Regions from separate parts of the Senegalia massiliensis genome, predicted to be linked through region 2. Evidence: riboswitches for the same ligand, from Rfam matches in the RefSeq annotation. Region 2 holds a riboswitch; the other holds the start of a gene.
The links. Region 2 has a riboswitch for glycine ahead of gcvT (glycine cleavage system aminomethyltransferase GcvT). Riboswitches for the same ligand answer to the same signal wherever they lie in the genome.

Region 1: linked by a shared signal. The riboswitch ahead of D3Z33_RS00540 (GrdX family protein) and the one ahead of gcvT (glycine cleavage system aminomethyltransferase GcvT) in region 2 are both predicted to bind glycine.

Annotation. Positions count from the first base shown of each region.
Region 1 is NZ_QXXA01000001.1:110,353-117,407, reverse strand. Features, by position in the region: gene grdB (glycine reductase complex selenoprotein B) at 1-473, opposite strand, end outside; gene grdA (glycine/sarcosine/betaine reductase complex selenoprotein A) at 509-985, opposite strand; gene D3Z33_RS00555 (glycine/sarcosine/betaine reductase component B subunit) at 1,024-2,310, opposite strand; gene trxA (thioredoxin TrxA) at 2,365-2,682, opposite strand; gene trxB (thioredoxin-disulfide reductase) at 2,730-3,677, opposite strand; gene D3Z33_RS00540 (GrdX family protein) at 3,753-4,124, opposite strand; glycine riboswitch at 4,273-4,372, opposite strand; gene D3Z33_RS00535 (DUF362 domain-containing protein) at 4,475-5,581, opposite strand; gene D3Z33_RS00530 (Na/Pi cotransporter family protein) at 5,662-7,055, opposite strand, start outside.
Region 2 is NZ_QXXA01000007.1:153,645-160,699, reverse strand. Features, by position in the region: gene ftsZ (cell division protein FtsZ) at 1-446, shown strand, start outside; gene spoIIGA (sigma-E processing peptidase SpoIIGA) at 639-1,538, shown strand; gene sigE (RNA polymerase sporulation sigma factor SigE) at 1,575-2,288, shown strand; gene sigG (RNA polymerase sporulation sigma factor SigG) at 2,439-3,212, shown strand; gene D3Z33_RS07875 (YlmC/YmxH family sporulation protein) at 3,294-3,560, shown strand; glycine riboswitch at 3,657-3,762, shown strand; glycine riboswitch at 3,766-3,839, shown strand; gene gcvT (glycine cleavage system aminomethyltransferase GcvT) at 3,939-5,045, shown strand; gene gcvH (glycine cleavage system protein GcvH) at 5,066-5,449, shown strand; gene gcvPA (aminomethyl-transferring glycine dehydrogenase subunit GcvPA) at 5,451-6,794, shown strand; gene gcvPB (aminomethyl-transferring glycine dehydrogenase subunit GcvPB) at 6,794-7,055, shown strand, end outside.

The DNA.
Region 1 (7,055 bases), on a different contig from region 2:
AGTTTTAAAGCTAAAGGCACCATTGTCTTGATTGCTTTTCTCATACCTGCTGCACTATTTTTAGTTTTTACTATATATACATCCTTTTTAAACATATCTGCACCAGGGTTTTCTTCATACATTCCAGTTAATACAGGAATATTTAAGTTTTCTTTCACAGCAGCAGTTATAGTACCACATGCTACTCCATATCTACCTGCATTAAAAGCAGGGCCTGCAACGAATAAATCTGGATCATACTTCTTTACCATATCTAAAACTTCAGACTTTGCTTCCTCTAAATTTTCATTGAAATATGAGTCACCACATATTATAGTAGCTACTATTTCAGCTTCATCACCTAATCTTTTAGCAAGTTCCATACCAGGACCTACTACTTCTTCTCTTACTTCTGGTTTATAATCTGCTTTTTCTTCACCACCAATACCAGCAAAAAACTGGTTAATGTAATGAACTACTTTTAATTTACTCATTATTTCCCCCCTCTCGAATTTTTCGGGTGTATTTATTAGTCATCAAATTTACAAAATTCTTCTCTTATATCTTTCATTTCTTCAATTATTTCATCTACTTCAAGAACCATTTCCATCATACCAATTTGGTCTTCATATGCTTCTTCATCTACTTCATTTTTGAATTGTGGTTCTACAGCATGATATACTCTAAGTCCTAACTGGACTCCTGCTAATGGACCAGCAAATGTAGGGTCTCCAGCTGTTACAGTTTCTGCAGCTAATCCTGCAGCTTCTGCTTCAGCAGCACCTAAAACTACGATTACATTTTCTGCACCGTGTTTTTCAGTAATATCTTTAACCCTCTTTTGATTTTCTAAGTCCATTGCTCCTGCGGCAGTTCAGACAAAACACTCAGTTGATGAGAACACAACTTCCGCTTCTGTTGATTTTAGGCATTCTTCCATAGCAGGACCAGGAATTCCATCTCTGTCCCCTATAATAACAACTTTTTTGCCATCATATAAGCTCATCTTTAACATCCTTTCTATTGTGAATTATATTTTTTATATTAATATCCTTTACTAGTTAACTTGTTAAATCCTAATTCATTGGTAGCACCAGTTATTGCTTGTATTTCTACAAATATACTACCATCTTCTTTAAGACTTCCATCAAATCCACCAGCAATAGTATCTACTACATTAACATGACCTATAATTTTATCCATTGGTGGTAATTCAATAGTTTCATTAGCATTTCCACCTGTTACAACAGCATCAGCTTTAGGATCTGCATCAGCAAGAGATTGACTTGCTCCGTCACGACCCGCATACTCATCTGTTATTATTACAGTGTCAATATTTTTATCTTCAATCTTCTTACAGTTCATGATTAAATCAGTATCTGGATTACCAAAACCTTCTTGAGAAATGATTACTCCATCTAATCCTAGATATTCTGCTAATTTAGCTGACCAATCAGATGATCTTTCCTTATCTGCAAGATAAACATTCTCATTTGTTATGATCATACCAACAAAATTTATTTCTTTTCCATGTTTTTCAAATAAATCATGAATTACTGGATTATTTAAGTGGTGATAAGTTGTATTTTTGTCACAAGCAGAAACACAATTTCCACTAATTATTGCTCCATCCATTATTTCTGTTGGATAAATCATTGTAGAAAGAGTTTGCTTTGCATCTACACCATATACATATGTATCATGCATTAAACCTTGACTTTGAAGCATTTGTACATATGCAACTTTTGGAAGGTCAGGATACTTTTCTACACTTTTTAAAAGTGGTAAAGTTTCATACTCATTAACCTCATCTGGTTCAATATCTTTACCAGCTTCTCCTAAATATTTAGAAGCTTTAAGTCCTGCCATTCTAAGTGCTTTTTCATGCTCATGTTGTTTTAGATCTTCTTTAACATCAATAGAAATAACAACATTATTTAGCTTAGAAAAAGGTGTATAGTCAGCTCCAGGTCCTTTCATGTCTATAATTCCTTCTTGAAAAGCAACTATTTTACCAGTTGTTACGACTGCTGCTCCCTTTAAGACATGAGTTCTTCCTGAACCCACTGTACCTACCTTTGATAATACTCCTGGATAAATTCCTCCAGAACCTTCTACCTTAACTCTAGGTTCAATTACATCCTTTACAGGTGTAATTCTAATGCTTTCACCTGGTCTAGCCATCTCTATGCTAATATTAGTAATGTTCTCATCCTCTAATAATAGATTCTTAAGCTCATTCTCATTTACATAAAGTACGCCATTATCAACCTTTGTTTCTTCTCCAAATTGAACATCCTTAATATGGATATTACCTAATTCCAGGCGCATACATTTCACCTCCTCTTTTTGTTTGGCTAAGACTATTTAATAGTCTTAGAAAATTTATATATATTTTTTTATCATTTCTTCAATTTTTCCTGGCTTAGCATCTTCCTTGGTAAGCTCATCTTGCTTTTCTCCATCTTTATAGATAGTAATTGTAGGAAGACCTAATACTTTTTGTTTTATAGCAAGTCTTCTAGCTGAAGACGTATCAAGTTTTACAAACTTGATTTTATCAGCATATTTTTCCTCTAATTCTTCAATATGTGGCATAAGTGCTTTACAAGGTTCACAACTTTTACCCCAAAAGTCTACTAATACATAACCCTCTGCTTCTAAAACCTCTTCTTCAAATGTTTTTTTATCTACCTCTAACATTTTTATACCCTCCTTTTAAATAGTTCTTTATTAAATAATGAGAAATATTATTCCTCAAAATTTTCTCCAATATACTTTTCAGCTTGAATTGCTGCAATTGCACCATCTGATGTAGCAGTTACTACTTGTCTAAGAGATTTTTGTCTTATATCTCCCGCAACAAAAACTCCATCAATATTTGTATGCATATTTTCATCACCTAATAGGTAACCTCTGTCATCCATATCAATTACATTTTTGAATAAATCACTTTGAGGAAGATATCCTACTAATACAAATATTCCAAATGTACCATCATCTTCATTTGCAACTATTTCAGTTTCTTCACCTGTTTTTTTATTTCTAAGTACCATTGATTCAACGATACCATCACCTTTTATCTCTTTTACTTCAGTATCCCAAATAAATTCTATTTTATCATTTTTAAATGCTTTCTCTTGAATAGATTTTGCAGCTCTAAGTTCATCTCTTCTATGAACTATAGTTACTTTTCTAGCAAATTTAGATATAAATAGTGATTCTTCAACTGCTGTGTCTCCTCCACCAATTACATATACGTCAAAATCTTCAAAAAATGCTGCATCACATGTAGCGCAATATGAAACTCCTTTACCAGTAAGTTCTTTCTCTCCTGGTGATCCTAAAAGTCTAGGTTTAGCTCCAGCTGCTATTATTACAGATCTAGCTTGATATTCACCTTTACTTCCTTTAACTACTTTTATTTCTTTTTCTAAATCTATTTCTGTAATTTCATCAATTTTTCTTTCTACATCAAAGCTATCTACTTGTTCTACCATTCTAGCTATTAACTTAGGTCCTGTAGGATCTTCAATAGAACCTGGATAATTTTCTAACTCTTCAGTAGTTACAATTTGTCCTCCAGCCTTTTCTTTTTCTAATATTAAAGTATCAAGTTTTGCTCTTCCTGCATATAATCCTGCAGAAAGACCAGCTGGTCCTGCACCAATTATAATTACATCGTAAATTTTATTCATTGTTACAACTCCTTTTTATAATATAGTCCTTATTGTAAATTATACCTTAACACAAAGATCTTTAAACAATTTTTATTATTTCTTAACACAATTATCTATTAATGATAAATCTACAATTTTAAAATCTTCTAAAGAATTTTCATCATATTTTCTATTTCCAATTTTATTTATAAATTTATCTGCTGTAACTATGGAATCTTCTATCACCATTAATGACTCTATATCTAATGTATTAGTTTCTTTAGATATTATAATTGATTTATATGGTGTCTCATTAGGCTTGATGCTACCCGATAAAGGATGTGTTAATAACTTATGTCCTACATGTATTTTGTCTCGTACATATTTTAAGACTTTCATATATGATATTTCCAAATAATCTACTTTGAACTTTTCATTATATTTTTTATGTACTAATGGATTATTAGTTATTATATACTCTGTCATTTTTTCACTCCTCAACCTTAGGAAAAGGTTTTTTTAAAATGTATTAAAAAAGAACATAAGCACCCAAGGTACCTATGCTCTGTTCTTGACCTGAGAGATTCTTCCATATAAGGAGTTGCTCCTTCGGTGCTTTCGCTTTTCAGAGTGCCATCCAAAAACGGTCCTTTTGCCTGAAAGTTTCACTATAGTTTGGCTTTCTATAGCTTACCCCTTCGGCGCCAATATATGATCTCTTCCGCAATTTTCATTTGGCAAATATTCAATTCTCTAATTCAATTACATTATAATATATTGTTATAGATAATACAATACTTTTTATAAGTTTTTTTGTGTTTTTGTTAAAAAATTATCTACTTAACTTTTATTAGTTCGTAATTTAAGCTACCTAGTCCTATTTGTTGACAATAATTTAATATTTTTTTGCCATCTATATTATGTATTGATTTAAATTTATCATCACCATTAGTATGATTATGAGAAAGCTTACTATCTTTATTTCCTACAGCTTTATCTATAAGATCAATACTTGCTTTATCAATTGCAACTGGATCAAATGATGCAAGTACTCCTATATCATTTACTATAGGTACATCATTCCATGGTACACAATCACATAATGGGGTTACATTCATAATAAAATTAAAATAAGCTACTTTTTCTTTTTTATTTTTTACAGCACCGTATGCATATTCAGCCATTTTTTCTAAGAAAACATTAGAGTCAGTCTCCCACTTAACTTCTATAGCTCTTGTAGGACAAACTGTAGTACACTCTCCACACCCAATACAAATATCATGTTCTATGTTTGCCTTGTCCTCTACATCTATAGCATCTACTGGACAATTTCTAGAACATATCCCGCAAGATATACATTTATCTTTAGATACAGATGGCTTTGCATCTGAATGTTGAATTTGTTTACCACTTGCAGAAGCACATCCCATGGCTAAATTCTTTATAGTTCCTCCAAATCCTGCCATCCCATGTCCTTTTACATGACTTAATACAACCATAGAATTTGCATTATAAATATCACCTGCAATTTTTGCTGTCTTACAATTTTTCTGTTTTATTTCTACATCAATAGAATTTTTACTATACAATCCATCAGCTATTATAATTGGTGCATTTACTACTGGATATGCAAATCCATTTTCAATTGCAGTTTTTATATGTATGACACTATTTGTTCTACTACCAGTATAGAGAGTATTGGTATCAGTTAAAAATGGACTTGCTCCATATTCTTTTACTTTATCTACAATTTGTCTTGCAAATGTTGGATGTAAATAAGCATGTCTTCCTTTTTCTCCAAAATGAACTTTAATTGCTGTAATATCTTGTTTGCTTAATATTTTTTTTATTCCTGCTTTATCAAATAATCTCTTTAACTTATTATGAATATTATCTTGCTCTTTGTCTGCCTTGAAATCAATAAAGTAAACTTTACTTTTCATAAATCTAACCCCCATTAAACATTTATTAATTCTTCGATTCTATTATATTATAAAAAAAGAACCTATACTAGGTTCTTTTATCATTGTTTTACTTCTTTATTTTCTATTGCATCAATTATTGATAAAGCTATATTAGAAGAATGATCTGAAATTCTTTCTAAATTACTTATTGTATCTAGAAATACAATTCCTGATGTAGGATTACAAGTAAAATCATTTAATCTCTTAATATGATTTGCTCTGTAGTTTTGTTCCATTTTATCAATTACAGATTCATATTCTATAACTCTTCTTGCCATTTTTTCATCAGCAGTTTTAAATGCTGTTAAGGATAATGCGAATGCGTCTTCTACATTTTCAAACATCTTATGAAGCTCGTCTAATGCACTGTCGGACAATTTAACTTTATTATCTATTCGATATTGAGCAAGCTCTGCCATATTATCTGCATGATCACCAACTCTCTCTAAGTCATTTACAGTGTTTAAAAGTGTAGTTAATGTTCCATGTTGTTCATATGTTAATGATGCTCTAGTAAGTTCAGCTAAATATTCCGTTATATCTCTTTCTAATTGATTTATTCTTTTCTCTTCTTCAAAAACTTTTATAGTTAATTTTTCATCATTATTATAGAATGCTTTTTTTGCAGTATTTAAGTTCTCTTTTACTATTTTACCCATTCTTAAAACTTCTCTAGATGCCATTCCTACAGCAATTGAAGGTGTTTCTATTATTCTAGAGTCTAAATATTTTAATCCAGCTACTTCTGCGTCTTCACCACGAACTAATTTTTTAGCTGCCATTACAATAAATCCTGCAAATGGTAATTGAATTAAAACATTTGTAATATTAAATATTGTATGAGCATTAGCTATTCTTCTTTGTGGATCATCTGAAATATTTGTTACTATATATTCAATTGGTATATGAAGTATAATCATAAATAATAATGTCCCTATTATATTAAATAATAAATGCATAATTGCTGCTCTTTTAGCTGTTTTGCTAGCTCCTATACTTGATAATAAAGCTGTTGTACATGTTCCTATATTTTCACCATAAAGTATTGGTAACGCCATTTCTAAAGTTATCAAATCTTGACTTGCAAGTGCAAGTAAAAGTCCCATAGAAGCACTACTGCTTTGTACTGCTACTGTTAATCCAAACCCTGCTAATAATCCTAATACAGGATTTTCTAAATTGCTTAATATGTCTACAAAAACTTGAGACTCTTGAAGTGGAGATAATGCTTCCTTCATAAAATCCATACCCATGAAAAGTATAGAAAATCCTATTAAAACCTCTGCAATTTCCTTATATTTTTTTGTAGATGTAAACAACCATATTGCTACCCCAATTGTTATTACAAGAGGAGCTAAATCTGTAAGTTTAAATGCTATAAGTTGTGCAGTAAATGTTGTACCAATATTTGCACCCATTATAATTCCTATTGCTTGACTTAAATTCATGATTC
Region 2 (7,055 bases):
ATCAAGGATTAGCTCATATGGGTATTGGTAGAGCAAATGGTGAAAACAGAGCTACTGAAGCTGCAAAACAAGCAATACATAGTCCGCTATTAGAAACTTCTATTGAAGGTGCTAATGGAGTACTACTTAATATTACTGGAGGATCAAATCTTGGTTTATTTGAGGTGAATGAGGCAGCAGATCTTATTAAACAAAATGTAGATCCAGATGCAAATATAATTTTTGGTGCAGTTGTAGATGAAACTCTTAAAGATGATATTCAAATTACTGTTATTGCAACAGGCTTTAATAATAATCCTAAAGAGAATTCATCACAAAATCCTTTTAAAAATACTTCTGATAAAAATGATCAACATACACAAATTAACAAAGATAATAATGAAAAAAATGATTTGAAAGATGAACTAGATATACCAACTTTTTTAAGAAGAAGAACAAATAGATAATATAAAATAGAATTTTTAAAAGACTCATTTCGAATGACGAAATGGGTCTTTTTTCGACTTCAGACTTTGACATAATTTTAGATTAAACTTCTGTATAATAGGAATATATTGTACTATAAATGCATAAAAGTTTATAAGAAGATTTAATATAGTTTTATGCATAGATAAAATACATTTTAAGGGGGGCTAAATTTGTACATCTATGCTGAATATTTATTAATAGAAAATTTTATAATCAATTATATAATATTATATGTCACAAAAAGATTTACAAGAACAGATACTAATAATATAAGAATTATATTATCTGCATTACTAGGTGCTTTATATACATTAATAGTATTCATTCCCAAATTACATTTTATGGGCAATTTTATTGGGAAAATATGTATTTCTATAATTTTGATAATTTTAGCATTTAATCCTTTTAAACTTAAAAAGTTTTTAAAATTATTTGCTACATTTTATACAGTATCATTTGTATTTGCAGGTGGTTCATTTGCTCTTTTTTATTTAACTAATTCTAAAGTATATTTTGGAGAAGGCATATTTTATATAAAAAGTATAAATAATTTTAAGCCATCTATATTGATAGTTGGAATAATCATATCTTATATATTTTATAAAATAGCATCACAATATATTTATAGTAAAATAAGTAAAGAAAATATGTATGTAAGCTTTATAGTTAAATTACAAGATAAGACAGCAAGATTAAAAGGACTTGTAGATACTGGTAATTCACTAATAGATCCAATAACAAATATACCAGTTATTGTGGTTGAATTTTCAGCAATAAGTGAATTATTACCTAGTTCAATACGGGATATATTTACAATATATAGTGAAGATGATTTAAGTATAATATCAAGAGTAATATCTAATAGCAATGAACTTATTAAATTTAGACTTATACCATTTAAGTCAGTGGGCAAAGAAAATGGAATGTTACTGGGTTTTAAACCAGATAGAATAATCATTGAAAATGATGAAGACAAGCAAGTATCAGAAATTGTAATAGGAATTTATAATAGTCATTTGACAAATAATAATGATTATGTGGCCCTATTACATCCTGAAATAATTAACTAACTGGAGGCGTAAAAATTGAAAAAATTATTAACAATAATGAAATTAAAGATTAAAATTTTATATATTAAATGTTTAAAAATGCTAAATTTATATGAAGAAGAAAGTATATTTTATATAGGTGGAAGTGAAATTCTTCCTCCTCCACTAGAACCAGAAGAAGAAAAGTATTTAATATCTAAAATTGAAAATGATGAAAGTATAAAAACAATATTAATAGAGAGAAATTTAAGATTGGTTGTATACATATCAAGAAAATTTGAAAATACTGGTATAGGGATAGAAGATTTAATATCTATAGGTTCTATTGGACTTATAAAAGCTGTAAATACATTTAAACCAGATAAAAACATCAAATTAGCTACATATGCTTCAAAATGTATAGAAAATGAAATATTAATGTACCTAAGAAAAAACAATAAAACTAAAACTGAAATATCTTTTGATGAACCTTTGAATACGGATTGGGATGGAAATGAATTATTATTATCTGATATTTTAGGTACGGACAGTGATATAATTTTTAAATTATTAGAAGAGGAAATAGATAAAGAATTATTAATGGAAGCTATGGAGTCTTTATCTGAAAGAGAAAGAAAAATAATGGAGCTGAGATTTGGAATTAAAAAGACAGGTGAAGAAAAAACTCAAAAAGAAGTAGCAGATATTTTAGGAATATCACAATCTTATATTTCTAGACTTGAGAAACGTATAGTAAGAAGGTTACAAAAGGAAATAAGTAAAATGGTATAGCATACAAATGTATGCTATTTTTTTTTTAGGAAATAATAAATTAAAATATTTTATATGAAAAAATAACCAATTTACTTTTGTATAAAATATAAAGCTAAGGTAATAATTTATATTGAAAGGGGTAGATCATCTAGAAGGGAATGAACATAAATGTACATTAACAAAGTAGAAATTTGTGGAGTAAATACATCAGAGTTGCCCGTATTAACTAATAAAGAAATGAGGAAATTATTTGATAGAATTCATAAAGGAGATATGAAAGCTAGAGAAGAATTTATCCAAGGAAATTTAAGACTAGTTTTAAGTGTTATAAAAAGGTTTAACAAAAGAGGAGAAAATGTTGACGATTTATTTCAAGTAGGCTGTATAGGATTAATAAAAGCAATAGACAATTTTGACTTAAAACATAATGTGAAATTCTCAACTTATGCTGTACCTATGATAATAGGTGAAATTAGGCGATATTTAAGGGATAACAATTCTATTAGAGTTAGTAGATCACTTAGAGATATAGCATATAAAGCGTTACAAGCAAGAGAGCAATTGATAAAAAAGAATTCAAAAGAACCTACAATAACAGAAATATCTGATGAATTGAATTTACCTAAAGAAGATGTTGTATTTGCATTAGATGCTATTCAGGATCCAATATCCTTATTTGAACCTATTTATCATGATAATGGAGATGCAATATATGTAATGGATCAAGTAAGTGATGAAAAAAGTGAAGATGAACTATGGTTAGAAGAAATAGCACTAAGAGAAGGTATAAGAAAATTAAATGATAGGGAAAAGCTAATATTAAACTTGAGATTCTATGAAGGTAAAACTCAAATGGAAGTTGCAGAAGAAATAGGTATTTCTCAAGCTCAGGTTTCTAGATTAGAGAAAACTGCTTTAAATCATATGAAAAAATTAGTATAGATTCTATACTAATTTTTTTTATTATGCATAATTTAAGACAAGTTAATATAAATATATTATAAAAGGATAAGAGGTGATAATATGATTAAAGCATCGGAATTAACAGAAAAAGAAATAATAAATGTTGTTGATGGTTCAAAATTGGGTATGATAAATGATATAGAAATTGATTTGGAAAATGCAAAAATAAAAGCTATAATAATGCCCAAAGCTGGTGGAATAATGAGTCTTTTTACTAAGTATAATAATGTAGTTATTGATTGGGAGGATATAGTTAGGATAGGAAATGAAGTTATATTAGTAAACATAGATTCACAAAAATATAAAGATTTAAATGATAATATATAATTATTAAGAAAATTATAAATAATAAGTTAAAATAATAACTATTGTTGTAATAATTGCTCAAATATATTATTATGTAATTAATAATATAATACTCAGATGAGAATAACGAGAGATATCTTTAAATAGATAGCCGATGGAGCAATATATAAAATTCGCCATAATTTTTATAGAAACTCTCAGGTAAAAGGATCGTTATTTGATGAAACTCTGGAGAGATCGCTTTAGCGACGCCGAAGGAGAAATACATTAATATGTAAAGCTCTCAGGCTAGATACAGAGAAATATAAGGCATATATTTTGTATGTTTTTATATTTCTTTTTTTAATGTCCCTTAATGAAAACCTTTTCAAGGGGGAAAAATATTTAAGGAGTGATATGATGGTAGATTCAAAAAAAACAGCTTTATATGATTCTCATCTAAGGTTAAACGGAAAAATGACAGATTATTATGGATGGAAATTACCTGTAGAATTTGAAGGTCTTACTTTGGAGCATGAAGCAGTTAGAAGTGATGCAGGAATTTTCGATGTTTCTCATATGGGAGAAATTGAAATAAAAGGAGATGATGCAAAAGACTTTGTAGGTTATTTAGTAACAAACGATATAACAACACTTAAGAACAATCAAATTCTTTACACATTTTTTCTCTATCCAGATGGTGGAGTAGTAGATGATTTACTTGTTTATAAATTTTCTGACACCCATTATTTTTTAGTAGTAAATGCAAGTAATTTAGAAAAGGATTATGAATGGATAAAAGAAAACAGAAAAGATTATCATGTGGAAATTAATGATTTATCAGACAAATATTCTGAAATAGCTATTCAAGGACCTAAGGCTGAACAAATATTACAAAAAATTACTGACAAAAATTTATCTGATATTAAATTTTTCTATCTTGATAGAAATGTATTTGTTGATGGAAAAAAAGCTATAGTATCAAGAACTGGTTACACAGGGGAAGATGGTTTTGAAATATATTTAGCGAATAATGATATTGTAGAAGTTTGGGAAAAATTATTAGAAGTTGGCAAAGAAGAAGGAATAAAACCAGCAGGACTTGGTTCAAGAGATACCCTTCGTTTTGAAGCTAATTTGCCTTTATATGGAAATGAGTTATCTAAAGATATAACTCCATTAGAAGCAGGATTAGGATTTTTTGTTAAATTAAATAAAGAGTCTGATTTTATAGGGAAAGAAGCTTTAAAGAAACAAAAAGAAGAGGGATTAAAAAGAAAAATAGTAGGGTTTGAAATGATAGATAAAGGCATACCAAGAAGTGGTTATGAAGTATATAAGGATGATAAAAAAATTGGTTTTGTTACAACAGGTTATCATTCACCTACATTAAAGAAAAATATTGGTAAAGCAATGGTTGATATTGATTATGCAGATCTTGGAACAGAATTTGATATCAAAATTAGAAAAAGATTTGCAAAAGTTAAAGTTGTTAATACAAAATTTTTAAAACAAAATAAAAAATAAAAATTTAAGGAGGAATTTTAATGAAAACAGTAGAAGGTTTATATTATTCAAGTGATCATGAGTGGGTAAAGGTAGAAGGTAATAAGGCGTTAATAGGTATAACAGACCATGCACAACATAATTTAGGTGAAATAGTTTATGTGGAATTACCAGAAGTAGATGATGAGTTAGAAAAGGAAGAATCTTTTGGAGTAGTAGAATCTGTTAAAACTGCATCAGATATCTATATGCCAGTATCTGGAACTGTAATTGAAGTAAATGAAGAGTTAGAAGACTCTCCAGAACTTGTAAATGAAGATGCTTTTGGAAGTTGGTTTATAAAAGTGGAAATGGCAGATAACGCTAAATTAGATGATTTAATGGATAAAGAAGATTATGAAAAATTCTGTGCAGAGGAGGAATAATATGCATAGATATATACCTAATACTAAACAAGATAGAGATGAGATGTTAGATGTAATAGGTGCTAATTCTATTGATGATTTATTTAAGGATATTCCAAAGTCTTTAAGACTAGATAGAGATTTAAAAATAGATGATTCATTATCTGAATTAGAAATAAGAAATCATATGAAAAAGCTTGGAAATAAAAATCAAACTATTGATGACTTAACTTGTTTTTTAGGAGCAGGCATGTATGATCATTATATACCATCTTTAATAGGTCATATAGCATCTAGAGGGGAATTTTTAACGTCTTATACTCCTTATCAAGCTGAAATAAGCCAAGGAACACTTAGGGTGATTTTTGAATATCAGACTCTTATATCTAATCTTACTGGCATGGATGTTTCAAATGCTTCTATGTATGATGGCCCTACTGCATGTGCTGAAGCAGGTCTTGTAGCAGCAGATGTAACTAGAAAAAATAAAGTAATCATTTCAAAAACAGTTCATCCTGAAGTAAGGAAAGTTGTAAAAACTTATATGAAATTTAGAGATATTGAACTAATAGAAGTTGATATGAAAGATGGAGTAACAGATGTAGATAAATTAAAAGAAGTTGCTGATGACAATACAGCGGGTATAATAGTACAGAATCCAAACTTTTTTGGAATTATCGAGAATTTGAAAGAGATTGAAGAAATCACTCATAATACTAAAAAAGCTAAGTTTATAACTTATGTTGACCCTATTTCATTAGGTGTTTTAAAATCTCCAGGTGATTTAGGTGCTGATATTGTAGTAGGAGAAGGTCAAAGCTTAGGTAATAAATTGAATTTTGGTGGTCCTACACTAGGGTTTATGGCAGTTAAGCAGAAATTAGCAAGAAAAATACCTGGAAGAATAGTAGGAGAAACAGTTGACAAGGATAATAAAAGATCATTTGTTCTTACTTTACAAGCTCGTGAACAACATATAAGAAGATATAAAGCTATATCAAATATATGTTCAAATCAAGGGCTAAATGCTTTAATGTCAGCAATATATTTAGTTACAATGGGTAAAGAAGGATTAAAAGAAGTTGCAATTCAATCTTTACAAAAAGCTCATTATGCATTTGATAAAATAACTGAAAGTGGTAAATTTAAACCAGTATTTAATAAACCATTTTTTAAAGAGTTTGCTGTTAAAAGTGATATAAAAGTTAATGAAGTAAATGAAAAGTTACTAGAAAATAAAATTCTTGGTGGTTATGATTTAGGTAAGGATTATAATGATATTGATAATTCAATATTGTTTGCAGTAACTGAAAAGAGAACTAAAGAAGAGATAGATAAATTAGTTTCCGTATTGGAGGTGCTATAATGAAAAATTATGATAAATTAATTTTTGAACTATCAAAAAAAGGTAGAAAGGCATATAGCCTTCCAAAAAATGATGTATTGGAAAAAGAAATAGAACAACTTATTCCAAAAGAATATTTAAGTGATAAAGATTTGGAACTTCCAGAAGTATCCGAATTAGATGTTGTAAGACATTATACTAATTTATCACAATTAAATTATAGTATTGATACAGGATTTTATCCATTAGGCTCCTGTACTATGAAATATAATCCAAAAATAA